Regions from separate parts of the Sphingopyxis sp. C-1 genome, predicted to be linked through region 1. Evidence: predicted binding sites of a transcription regulator. Region 1 holds the regulator's gene; each other region holds the start of a gene.
What was found. The regulator LexA, encoded in region 1, represses DNA repair genes until DNA is damaged. The targets are predictions, from matches to a motif close to GTTCCNCNCTTGTTCT.
Positions count from the first base shown of each region.

Region 2: the regulator LexA is predicted to act here: its motif matches at 1,190-1,205, upstream of uvrA (excinuclease ABC subunit UvrA).
Region 3: the regulator LexA is predicted to act here: its motif matches at 1,367-1,382, upstream of SC1_RS07535 (ImuA family protein).

Region 1 covers NZ_BBRO01000001.1:2,111,692-2,114,945, reverse strand. Annotated here, with positions in the region: gene SC1_RS09955 (ComEC/Rec2 family competence protein) at 1-1,402, shown strand, start outside; gene lexA (transcriptional repressor LexA) at 1,356-2,039, opposite strand; gene glp (gephyrin-like molybdotransferase Glp) at 2,105-3,254, opposite strand, start outside.
Region 2 covers NZ_BBRO01000001.1:1,413,129-1,416,382, forward strand. Annotated here, with positions in the region: gene uvrA (excinuclease ABC subunit UvrA) at 1-1,178, opposite strand, end outside; gene SC1_RS06475 (M13 family metallopeptidase) at 1,397-3,254, shown strand, end outside.
Region 3 covers NZ_BBRO01000001.1:1,630,579-1,633,832, reverse strand. Annotated here, with positions in the region: gene SC1_RS07545 (TrbI/VirB10 family protein) at 1-356, opposite strand, end outside; partial or broken gene SC1_RS07540 (TrbG/VirB9 family P-type conjugative transfer protein) at 353-820, opposite strand; partial or broken gene SC1_RS22630 (DUF736 family protein) at 830-949, opposite strand; gene SC1_RS07535 (ImuA family protein) at 1,414-2,145, shown strand; gene SC1_RS07530 (DUF6504 family protein) at 2,066-3,254, shown strand, end outside.

The DNA of each region.
Region 1 (3,254 bases):
GATCAGCGAGGCGGATGAGGAGGCGATGCGGCGCAGCGGGTTGGCGCATCTCCTGTCGATCAGCGGGCTGCATGTGACCGCGGTCGTCGGATTTGCGATGTTCCTGACCCTGCGCCTGTTTGCGTTGAGCCGGCGGCTGGCGCTCGCCGGCTATGTCCTGCCCCTCGCCGCTGCTGCCGGGGCGCTGGCCGGCGGCGGCTATACATTGCTCGCAGGGGCGGAGGTGCCGACGCTGCGGTCGTTCATCGCCGCCTTGCTCGTGCTCGTGGCGTTCCTGATGGGACGCGAAGCGCTGACGCTGCGACTGGTTGCGGCGGGCGCGCTGATCGTGCTGGTCTGGCGCCCCGAATCGCTTGCGGGTCCAAGCTTTCAACTGAGCTTCGCGGCTATCACCGCGATCATTGCGCTGCATGAAAGCCGCCCGATGCGCGCATTTCTGGCACGCCGCGATGAACCGTGGCCTTTTCGAACCTTGCGCGCTGTCGCGGGGCTCTTGGTCACCGGACTGGTCGTCGAAGTCGCGCTGGCGCCGATTGCGTTGTTTCATTTCCATAAGGCGGGGGTTTATGGGGCCATGGCCAATGTGGTGGCTATTCCGCTCACGACCTTTGTCATCATGCCGTTCGAGGCGCTTGCGCTGCTGTTCGATTGCATCGGGCTTGGCGCGCCCTTGTGGTGGGTGACTGAGCAGGCGCTGCGCCTTCTGCTCGGGCTCGCGTATGTTGTCAGCGATGCACCCGGGGCCGTCGCTACCTTGCCAAGCTTTCCGCCCTGGGGTTTCGCGCTCGCGGTCTTTGGCGGGCTGTGGGTTTTGCTCTGGCAAACGGGCTGGCGCCGGGCAGGCTTCGTTCCGCTCGCGATCGGCGCGGCGACATTGCTCTTTCAGCCGCGCCCCGATCTGCTCGTCACCGGCGACGGCCGCCATATTGCCGCGGCGCTGCCCGATGGCAGCTATGCGCTGCTGCGCGACCGGTCGGGCGACTATATTCGCGACACGATGGCGGAAGCCGCAGGGACCGATATGCCGCTCGCGAGCCTGGCCGACCTCGATCATGTCGAATGCAATCGCGATTTCTGCCGCTGGAGCCAGGGGCAGGGGGCCGCGCGTCATGTCATTCTCGCCTCGCGCGGGCGCGACCGGATCGAGGGTGCAGATATGGCCGATGCCTGCGCCGCGGCCGATATCGTTATCAGTGACCGCTGGTTACCGCGCGAGTGCGCCGGGCGCTGGATGACAATCGATCGCGACAGTCTCGCTACCAGCGGCGGCCTTGCAATCTACCTCGGCAAGGTACCCGAAGCCGTCGCCACGCTTAAGGCGGGCGACGGCCATCCCTGGCGGCTGCCGCAGCAGCTTAGTGGTAACGACGAAGCAGTCCCGACAGGCGGCCCTGAACGATGACGCGTTCGGCGGGATAGCGCTGCGGTTCATAGGCCGCGTTCGCCGGGTCGAGACGGATCATCTGCCCCTCACGGCGGAAATATTTGAGCGTCGCATCCTGCCCGTCGACGAGCGCAACGACGATGTCACCTTCGCGCGCGGTGCTCGCTTTCTGGATCAGCGCATAGTCGCCGTCGAAAATCCCCGCTTCGACCATCGAGTCGCCCGATACTTCGAGTGCATAATGTTCGCCCGAGCCGAGCAGCGCGGCGGGAACGGCAAGGTTGTTGTGATCCTCGAACGCCTCGATCGGGACGCCTGCAGCAATCTTGCCGTGGAGCGGGATCTCGATAACGTCGTTCGCAGCGATCGGCTTGAGCGCCGGGGCTGGCTTGCGGAGCGGGACGATATTGTCGCGATCGTTACGCACGACAGGTTTCGCGGCTTCGGGCACCTTGAGCACTTCGAGAGCGCGGGCGCGATTTGGAAGACGGCGGAGAAATCCCCTTTCTTCCAAGGCGCTTATCAGTCGATGTATACCCGATTTCGATTTGAGGCCCAGCGCCTCCTTCATCTCCTCGAACGAGGGCGAGATGCCGCTCGAATCGAGGCGTTCCTGGATGAAGTGGAGCAGTTCATGCTGCTTCGCGGTCAACATCGGTCGTTCTCCATGATGCCAATTCCGGACATATTGAGAACGATAGTGGAACAAAGCGGAACTTGTCAAGCGATGACAAGATAATCCGCGATGTCGCCCACATTGCGTGGGGGCGCGCCGATATCGCGGATCAGCAGCGCGTTCGCCGAGGCAAGGGGCAGGGTGCGGCCGCTCTCCTGCCCGATCATTGGCGTCAGGCGACCGCTTTCGAGTCGCGCGCGAAGATAGTCGCGGCGCGTACCGCCTTCGGCGAGGGGAGCGGCTAACGGCGCCCGATGGACAGGCGGCAGAGGCGCGCCCGCGCCCGCAAGGTGGCGGACGAGAGGCAAGAGGAACAGCGTAGCCGTGACGAAGGCCGACGAGGGGTTGCCCGGCAGGCCGAGCAGGATTGCGTCGCCGAGCGTTCCGGCGATCAGCGGCTTGCCGGGACGCATCGCGATCTTCCAGAAATCGAGCTGCCCGCCGGCATCGTCCAGCGCGCCGCGTACATGGTCGTGATCGCCAACCGACGCACCGCCGACGGTCACGATGACGTCGTGACGTCGCGCCAACTCCTTGAGAATCTTCGCAAGGGTGTCGCGGTCGTCGCGGACGTGATGCGGAAGAACCATATCCTCGACCTCGCCCGCCAGCATCGCCGCGAGCATCACGCCGTTGCTGTCGGGGATCTGCCCTGGTGTCAACGGGCGTCCGGGCTGGACGAGTTCGTCGCCGGTGGTGAGGATCGCGACCCGCGCGCGCCGGCCCACCGCGAGTTCGCTCGCGCCGCTCATTGCCGCAGCAGCGATCGCGCCGGGGGTCAGGCGGGTACCTGCGGGGAGCAGGCAGTCGCCGGCTGCGAAATCGGCGGCTTGCGACCGGATATGGCGCCCGCGCGTGCCGGGGCCGTCACCGGTCAGCCGCAGAGTATCGCCTTCACGCGCGACATCTTCCTGAACGATCACCGTGTCGGCGCCGGCAGGAACCATCGCGCCGGTGAATATCCGCATCGCTTCGCCGGGCCCGACCGCCTGGTCGGGCGCAGCGCCCGCGGCGGTTTCCCCGATGACGGCCCACGGACCCGGAAGGTCGCCGAACCTGATCGCATAGCCGTCCATCGCCGATAGCGCTGCGGCGGGCTGATCGCGCTGGGCCGTCACATCACGCGAAAGATAGCGACCAAGCGACTCGGAAAAGGCGATATTTTCATCGCCAAGCGGTGCGCGCAACGCGAGC
Region 2 (3,254 bases), 700 kb from region 1:
TGCGTCGTATAAGTGCGCTTGCCGTCCTTAAAGGTCAGCTCGACGGGTTTGCCCCCGCTGCCATAGAGGATGATGAGCTGCACTTCGCCCGGCAGATCCTGCCACGGCGTCGTGAGGTCGAAACCATAAGCTTTGCCCAGGCTTTCGAGCACCTGCATATAATAGGGCGAGGGCGGGTTCGATTTCGCCCACGGTACGATTGCGCCCTTTTTCAGCGACAGCGCATGGTTCGGGACGACGAGGTCGGGATCGAATTCCTGACGCTCGCCAAGGCCGTCGCATGCGGGGCAGGCGCCTTGCGGCGCGTTGAAGCTGAACAGCCGTGGCTCGATCTCTGCGATCGTAAAGCCCGAGACTGGGCAGGCAAATTTCTCGGAGAAGATCAGCCGGTTCGCCGGGATGCCTGCGCCCTTCATAGCGCCGCCGGTATCCTCTTCCTCGCGCCCCGGGACCGGGCCGTCGGCAAGGTCGACATAGGCGAGCCCTTCCGCGAGCTTCAGTGCAGTCTCGAAGCTGTCGGCGAGCCGCGTGCCAAGACCCTCGCGCACGGCGACCCGGTCGACGACGACTTCAATGTCATGCTTGTACTTCTTGTCGAGCGCCGGCGCCTCGCCGATCTCGTAAAACTCGCCATCGATCCGAACGCGCGTGAAGCCGTCCTTCTGCCACTGCGCGAGTTCCTTCTTATACTCGCCCTTGCGGCCGCGCACGACGGGCGCGAGCAAATAGGCGCGCGTCCCCTCGGGCAATTCCATCACGCGATCGACCATCTGGCTGACCGTTTGTGCCGAAATCGGCTCGCCCGTCGCGGGCGAATAGGGAATGCCGACGCGCGCCCACAAGAGGCGCATATAGTCGTATATCTCGGTGACCGTCGCGACGGTCGAACGCGGGTTCCGGCTCGTCGTCTTCTGCTCGATGCTGATGGCCGGCGACAAGCCGTCGATATGTTCGACGTCGGGCTTTTGCATCATTTCAAGAAACTGGCGGGCGTAAGCCGACAGGCTCTCGACGTAGCGCCGTTGACCCTCGGCATAGATGGTGTCGAACGCGAGCGACGATTTTCCGCTGCCCGACAGGCCGGTGATGACGACCAGCGCATCGCGCGGCAGGTCGACGTCGACGCCCTTGAGATTATGCTCGCGCGCGCCGCGCACTTTAATGTGGGTGAGACTCATGGGAGAGGTATGTTCCAGATTTGTTCTAGGGGCGCAAGTGCGGTTTTGCGCGGTTGATCCATAAATAGGGTGCGCCGCGCCGCGCTGCAATGCGGGACGCGGCCAGTACTCTTTCCACCAACATGCCAAAGAGTTCGACCAAACGTCATGCACTCGCTTGACCCATTTGCTCTGCGGGCGTCTCTGACGTTCAGAGATGGGGAGCAAGGAGACGTAGAATGAAGAAGATGTTATTGGGGGGCGCCACGCTGGCGATTGCGGCCGGCCTGGCAACCCCAACGGTCGCGCATGATGCGAAGCGTCCCGTATCGCTGGTCGCTATGGCCGACGAAGGGGCAGGCGCCGGCGAAGGCTCGCTCAAGGCGCTGACCTTTGGCAAATGGGGCGTCGACCTGGACGCGCGCGATCCGTCGGTGAAGCCCGGCGACGATTTTGATCGCTACGCCAACGGCGGCTGGTTCGCGCGTACCGAAATCCCGTCCGACCAGGCTTCCGCCGGTGTCGATTATGACGTGTACAACCTGACCCAGCGCCAACTGCGCGCCGTCGTGTCGGGCGCGCCCGCGACAAGCCAGGTCGGCGGGCTGTACCAGAGCTTCCTCGACGAGGCGCGAGTTGATGCGCTCGGCGCCAAGCCATTGTTGGCCGATATCGCTGCAGTTGCCGCGATCAAGGACAAGAGCGAAATGGCGCGCTTCATGGGCGGCACTCAGGGGACATTCGGCGCGACGATCGTCGGCGGCGGTCCCTATGCCGACACCGCTGATCCTACCGTCAACGTGCTCTGGCTGGGGCAGGGTGGCCTGGGACTTCCCGAGCGGGACTATTATCTGAACGATAGCTTCAAGGCGCAGCGTGATGCGTACCGCGCCTATATCGCGCGGACGATGAAGATGGCGGGCAATGCTGACGCCGAAAAGGCCGCCGACAACATCATGGCGTTCGAGACCGAGATTGCCAAGGTGAGCTGGGCAATCGCCGATCGCCGCGACATCGGCAAGATCAACAACCCCATGTCGTCGGACGAGCTTGCCGCATATGCGCCAGGGCTCGACTGGAAGGCCTGGTTCGAAGGATCCGGCATCGCGCCGCAAAAGCGCATCATCGTCAACGAAAACACCGCGATCCGGGACATTGCCGCGCTCTATGCCAAGACGCCGCTCGACACGATCAAGCTGTGGCAGCAATTCCACGTCGCCGACAATGCCGCGCCTTATCTGTCGAAGGCCTTCGTCGACAGCCGGTTTGAATATACCAAGGCACTGAGCGGGGTCGGCGAACTGCGTCCGCGCTGGAAGCGCGGCCTGACGCTTGTCGACGGCAGCCTTGGAGAACTGGTCGGCGAAACCTATTCCAAGCAATATTTCCCCGCGAGCGCCAAGGCGAAGATGGAGGTGCTGGTCACCAACCTGAAGCTCGCGATGGGCGACCGCATCCGGAACAATAGCTGGATGGCACCTGCGACGAAGGAAGCGGCGCTGGCGAAGCTCGCGAAGATGGACGTGATGGTCGGTTATCCCGACAAATGGCGCGACTATTCAGAGCTGAAGATCGATCCCGCCGATCTTTACGGCAATGTGAAGCGCAGCGCGGCATTCGAATATGCCTATGCACTGTCGGACCTGAACAAACCCGTGGACCGCAAGAAATGGTCGATGAACCCCCAGGAAGTGAACGCCTATAACGGCGGCCTCGAGAATAAGATCGTGTTCCCGGCCGGCATCCTGCAGGCGCCCTATTTCAGCGAAAGCGTCGACGATGCGGTCAATTATGGCGCGATCGGCGCAGTGATCGGTCATGAGATCACCCACGGCTTTGACGATCAGGGGCGCAAGATCGACGCCGAGGGCGCGGTGCGCGATTGGTGGACGCCGGAGGACGCAGCGCGATTTGATGCGCAGGCCAAGGCGTTCGGCGCGCAATATGCGACCTATGAAGCCGCCCCGGGCTCGTTCATCAATCCGGACCTGACGATGGGCGAGAATATCGCCGACCTGGCGGGGCTGGAGGTCTCCTATGACGCCTATCGTCGTTCGCTCGGGGGCAAGCCCGCGCCCGTGATTGACGGCCTGACCG
Region 3 (3,254 bases), 480 kb from region 1:
CGGCCTAAATCGCCCGGCAGGGGCGGACCGAGTTTCGGGACGGCGCCATAATCGGCCGGGGCGCCGGTCACAGTCTCGGAACGGTTCGGCACCGCGACCTCGTAAAGTTCCTGCGCGGCTTTGGGATCGACTGGCCGCAGCGCCCAGAGCAAGGCGCCCCCGATTGCGATTCCTGCGGCCCCGCCCAGCACGGCGAGCGTCTTTCGCGACAAGCGCATCACGTTCGGCAGCTCGCCCTCGAGACGAAAGCCGTCGGGACTGGGCGGCGCCATCGCCGCCGCCTCCGCTTCGGGAGCCGCGGGGCTCGCTTCCGTCGTATCGAGCGGATCCCCCGGCACGTCTTCGCGCCGGCTCACGGGCGGCCTCGCTCGACCGGCGTGTCGCGCGAGATGCGAACCTTCTTCGCCGCCTTACCTGCCCCGAGCCGTAGCTCGCCGCGTTCGAACAGCCGGTCGACGATCATGAAGCGGCCATCGACCCGGTAATTCAGGAGTTCGGCCGCCCCTTTCTCGCCGACCGCAAACAGCGGCGGCATTTCGCCGGTCGCAACCGAAGGGCCGAACTCGACGAAGAGCTGCCGGCCGTCGTCGAACGCGCGCAACGGTCGCCATGCGACCTTGTCGCCGCTGATCCGATACGCGAAGTTGAGCGACGGCAGGTCGATCCCGCCGGCGACCGGCGCGGCCCGCACACGCTCGGCTTCGGCGGCGCGAAGCGCGATCAGCTCGTCCCGCGGATAGCGCCACGAAACAGCGGCCATATAGGTCGATGGCGTCGCGCGAAGCTCGACGTGATAAGTCCTGCGGCTCGTGTTGATGACAGGCTCGCTTTCCTTCATCTTGCGGCCGTTCGGAACGATCGCGATCGGCACGGTGACCATCAAGGTCGCGAGCGTGCCCTCGTAGCTTCCGTCGTCCTTGAGGGTCAGATTTCCAATGGTGGTACCCATGTTCAGTCTCCTTTGATGCTCGGGGACCATCCCCGATGGCGCCAGAAGGAGGGGCCGTGAGCCGCCGTCACCGAGCGCATGCGAGGGCGAACCCCCGCAGGGGGTTGACGGCATTAGGCGAGCCGAGCCCCGCAATCAGGCAGCCAATGCGGGAAAGGTCCCATGCAACGGGAGACAATGGGCCTCAGCGGAATCATGACTCCGGACGCGAAAGCCAGGCTCGCGGCCGTCGCGATTGCCCCGCTCCGCGCTCCGTTGCCGCATCCCGGCGCAAGGGCCCGAACCTTCAGTATGCCCCGCCGCCGGCTCGTACCTCCCTCCGGCCGGCGGCGCCCCCGGCACCCTCGCTTTCCGGTCTTTCATCCACAGCGATGACACCGCTTCGCCGCAGCGCGCCTTGACGAACAGCGGGCAATGAGAACAAAGAAGGAACATAAGACCAGCTTACCGAGTTATCCGCACCTATGCGCCAGTCCGTCGTTCTTGAAGATATTCGCGCCAAAATTGCGCAAATCGAAGGCGTTGGCGCGCGTCATGACGTCATTCCGTTCGGGATCGATGATCTCGACTCGCGAATCCCGGCGCGCGGAATCGCGACGGGCGCGCTCCACGAGCTCGCCGGCAGCCCCGAACTGGCCGACGATGCGAGCGCCACGATCTTCCTCGCCGGCATCCTCGCGCGGAGCGACGGCCCGGTTTTCTGGTGCCTGCGCTGGCGCGATCTCTTCGCCCCCGCGCTTCATCTAGCCGGACTGCATCCCGACCGGCTCATTCATGTCGAAGCGGGCAGCGACACCAACGTCCTCCTCGCGATGGAGGAGTGCCTCCGCCATCCGGGGCTCGCCGGGGTCGTCGGCGAGGTCAAGAAGTACAGCACCACCGCGTCGAAGCGGCTGCAGCTCGCCGCCGAAGCCTCGGGCGTCCCCGCCTTCATCTTCCGCCGGGCCTGCAAGGCCGGCGAGCCTGCCGAAGGCAGCGCCGCTTTGACCCGCTGGCGCATCACCGCGAGTCCGACCGAGGATCTCGGCATCCCCGCGATCGGACGCGCGCGCTGGCGCGTCGCGCTCGAGCGCGCGCGCGGGGGCAATCCCTACAACTGGATCGTGGAGGGCTGCGATGCGACGGGTCGTATCGCTCTTCCTGCCGCACTGGTCGACCGACCGGCTGCGCAGGAAGATGCGCAAGCCGCAGCCTGACGGCAGCGCCCCGCCCCGCCCGCTCGTTACCGCGATTCCCGACCATGGCCGGCGTATCGTCGCGGCGACGTGCCGCGAGGCGCAAATGCTTGGCATCCAGACAGGCATGACGATCACGAAAGCGCGGGCTTTCGCGCCCGAGCTGGATGTCGTCGACGCCGAGCCCGAGGCTGATCTCGACGGGTTGCGTCGCCTCGCCCTCTGGGCAGGTGCACGCTATTCGCCGGTTGTCGCGCCTGATCCGCCCGACGGGCTCTGGCTCGACATCACGGGCTGCGCGGCCATCTTCAGCAGCGAGCGAGCCTTGCTCAAGGATCTTCACCGCCGCGTCGCGGCCTTCGGTCTCAGCCTGCAAATTGCGGTCGCGGACACGGCCGGCTGCGCGCATGCGGCCGCCCGCCATGTCCCCGCCGGGCGGCCTGTCACGGTTGAACCCGGAGCGCACCGTAAGGCGATCGCGCTCCTACCCGTCTCAGCGCTCCGCCTGCCGTCCGCCGATGTCGAAGGCCTTCGCAAATTGGGCTTCGAGCGGATCGAGCAGCTGATCGGGAGCCCACGCGGTCCGCTCGCGAAACGGTTCGGGCGCGAACTGCATCGCCGGCTCGACCAGGCACTCGGCACGCTGCCGGAGCCGATCGAACCGCTCTTCCCCGAAGAGCTGCCGCAGGCGAGGCGCGGCTTCATGGAGCCGCTCGCGACGGCGGACGCCTTGGCGCAGGTGATCGGCGACCTTGCGCACGATATCGCGGGCCAGCTCAACCGCGCGGGAACGGGCGCGCGGCGCCTCGACTGCTATTTCCACCGCGTCGACGGGCAGACGCAGGCCACCCGTGTCGGAACCGCCTCGCCCTCGCGCGATCCCCGGCATCTTGCGAAGCTGCTCGCCGCGCGGATCGAGAGCATCGATCCCGGTCTCGGGATCGAGGCGATGACCCTCGTCGCCGCGCTCGCCGAGCGGCAGCCAGGGAGCCAGGCCGACGCGCTCGAAAATATCGGACGGCGCGGACCCGATCTTCCCGCGCTGGTCGACACGCTCGCCAATCGCTTCGGGCAGCGCGCGCTCCAGCGCGCGGCGCCGCGACCGAGCGCGATGCCCGAGCGCTCGGTTG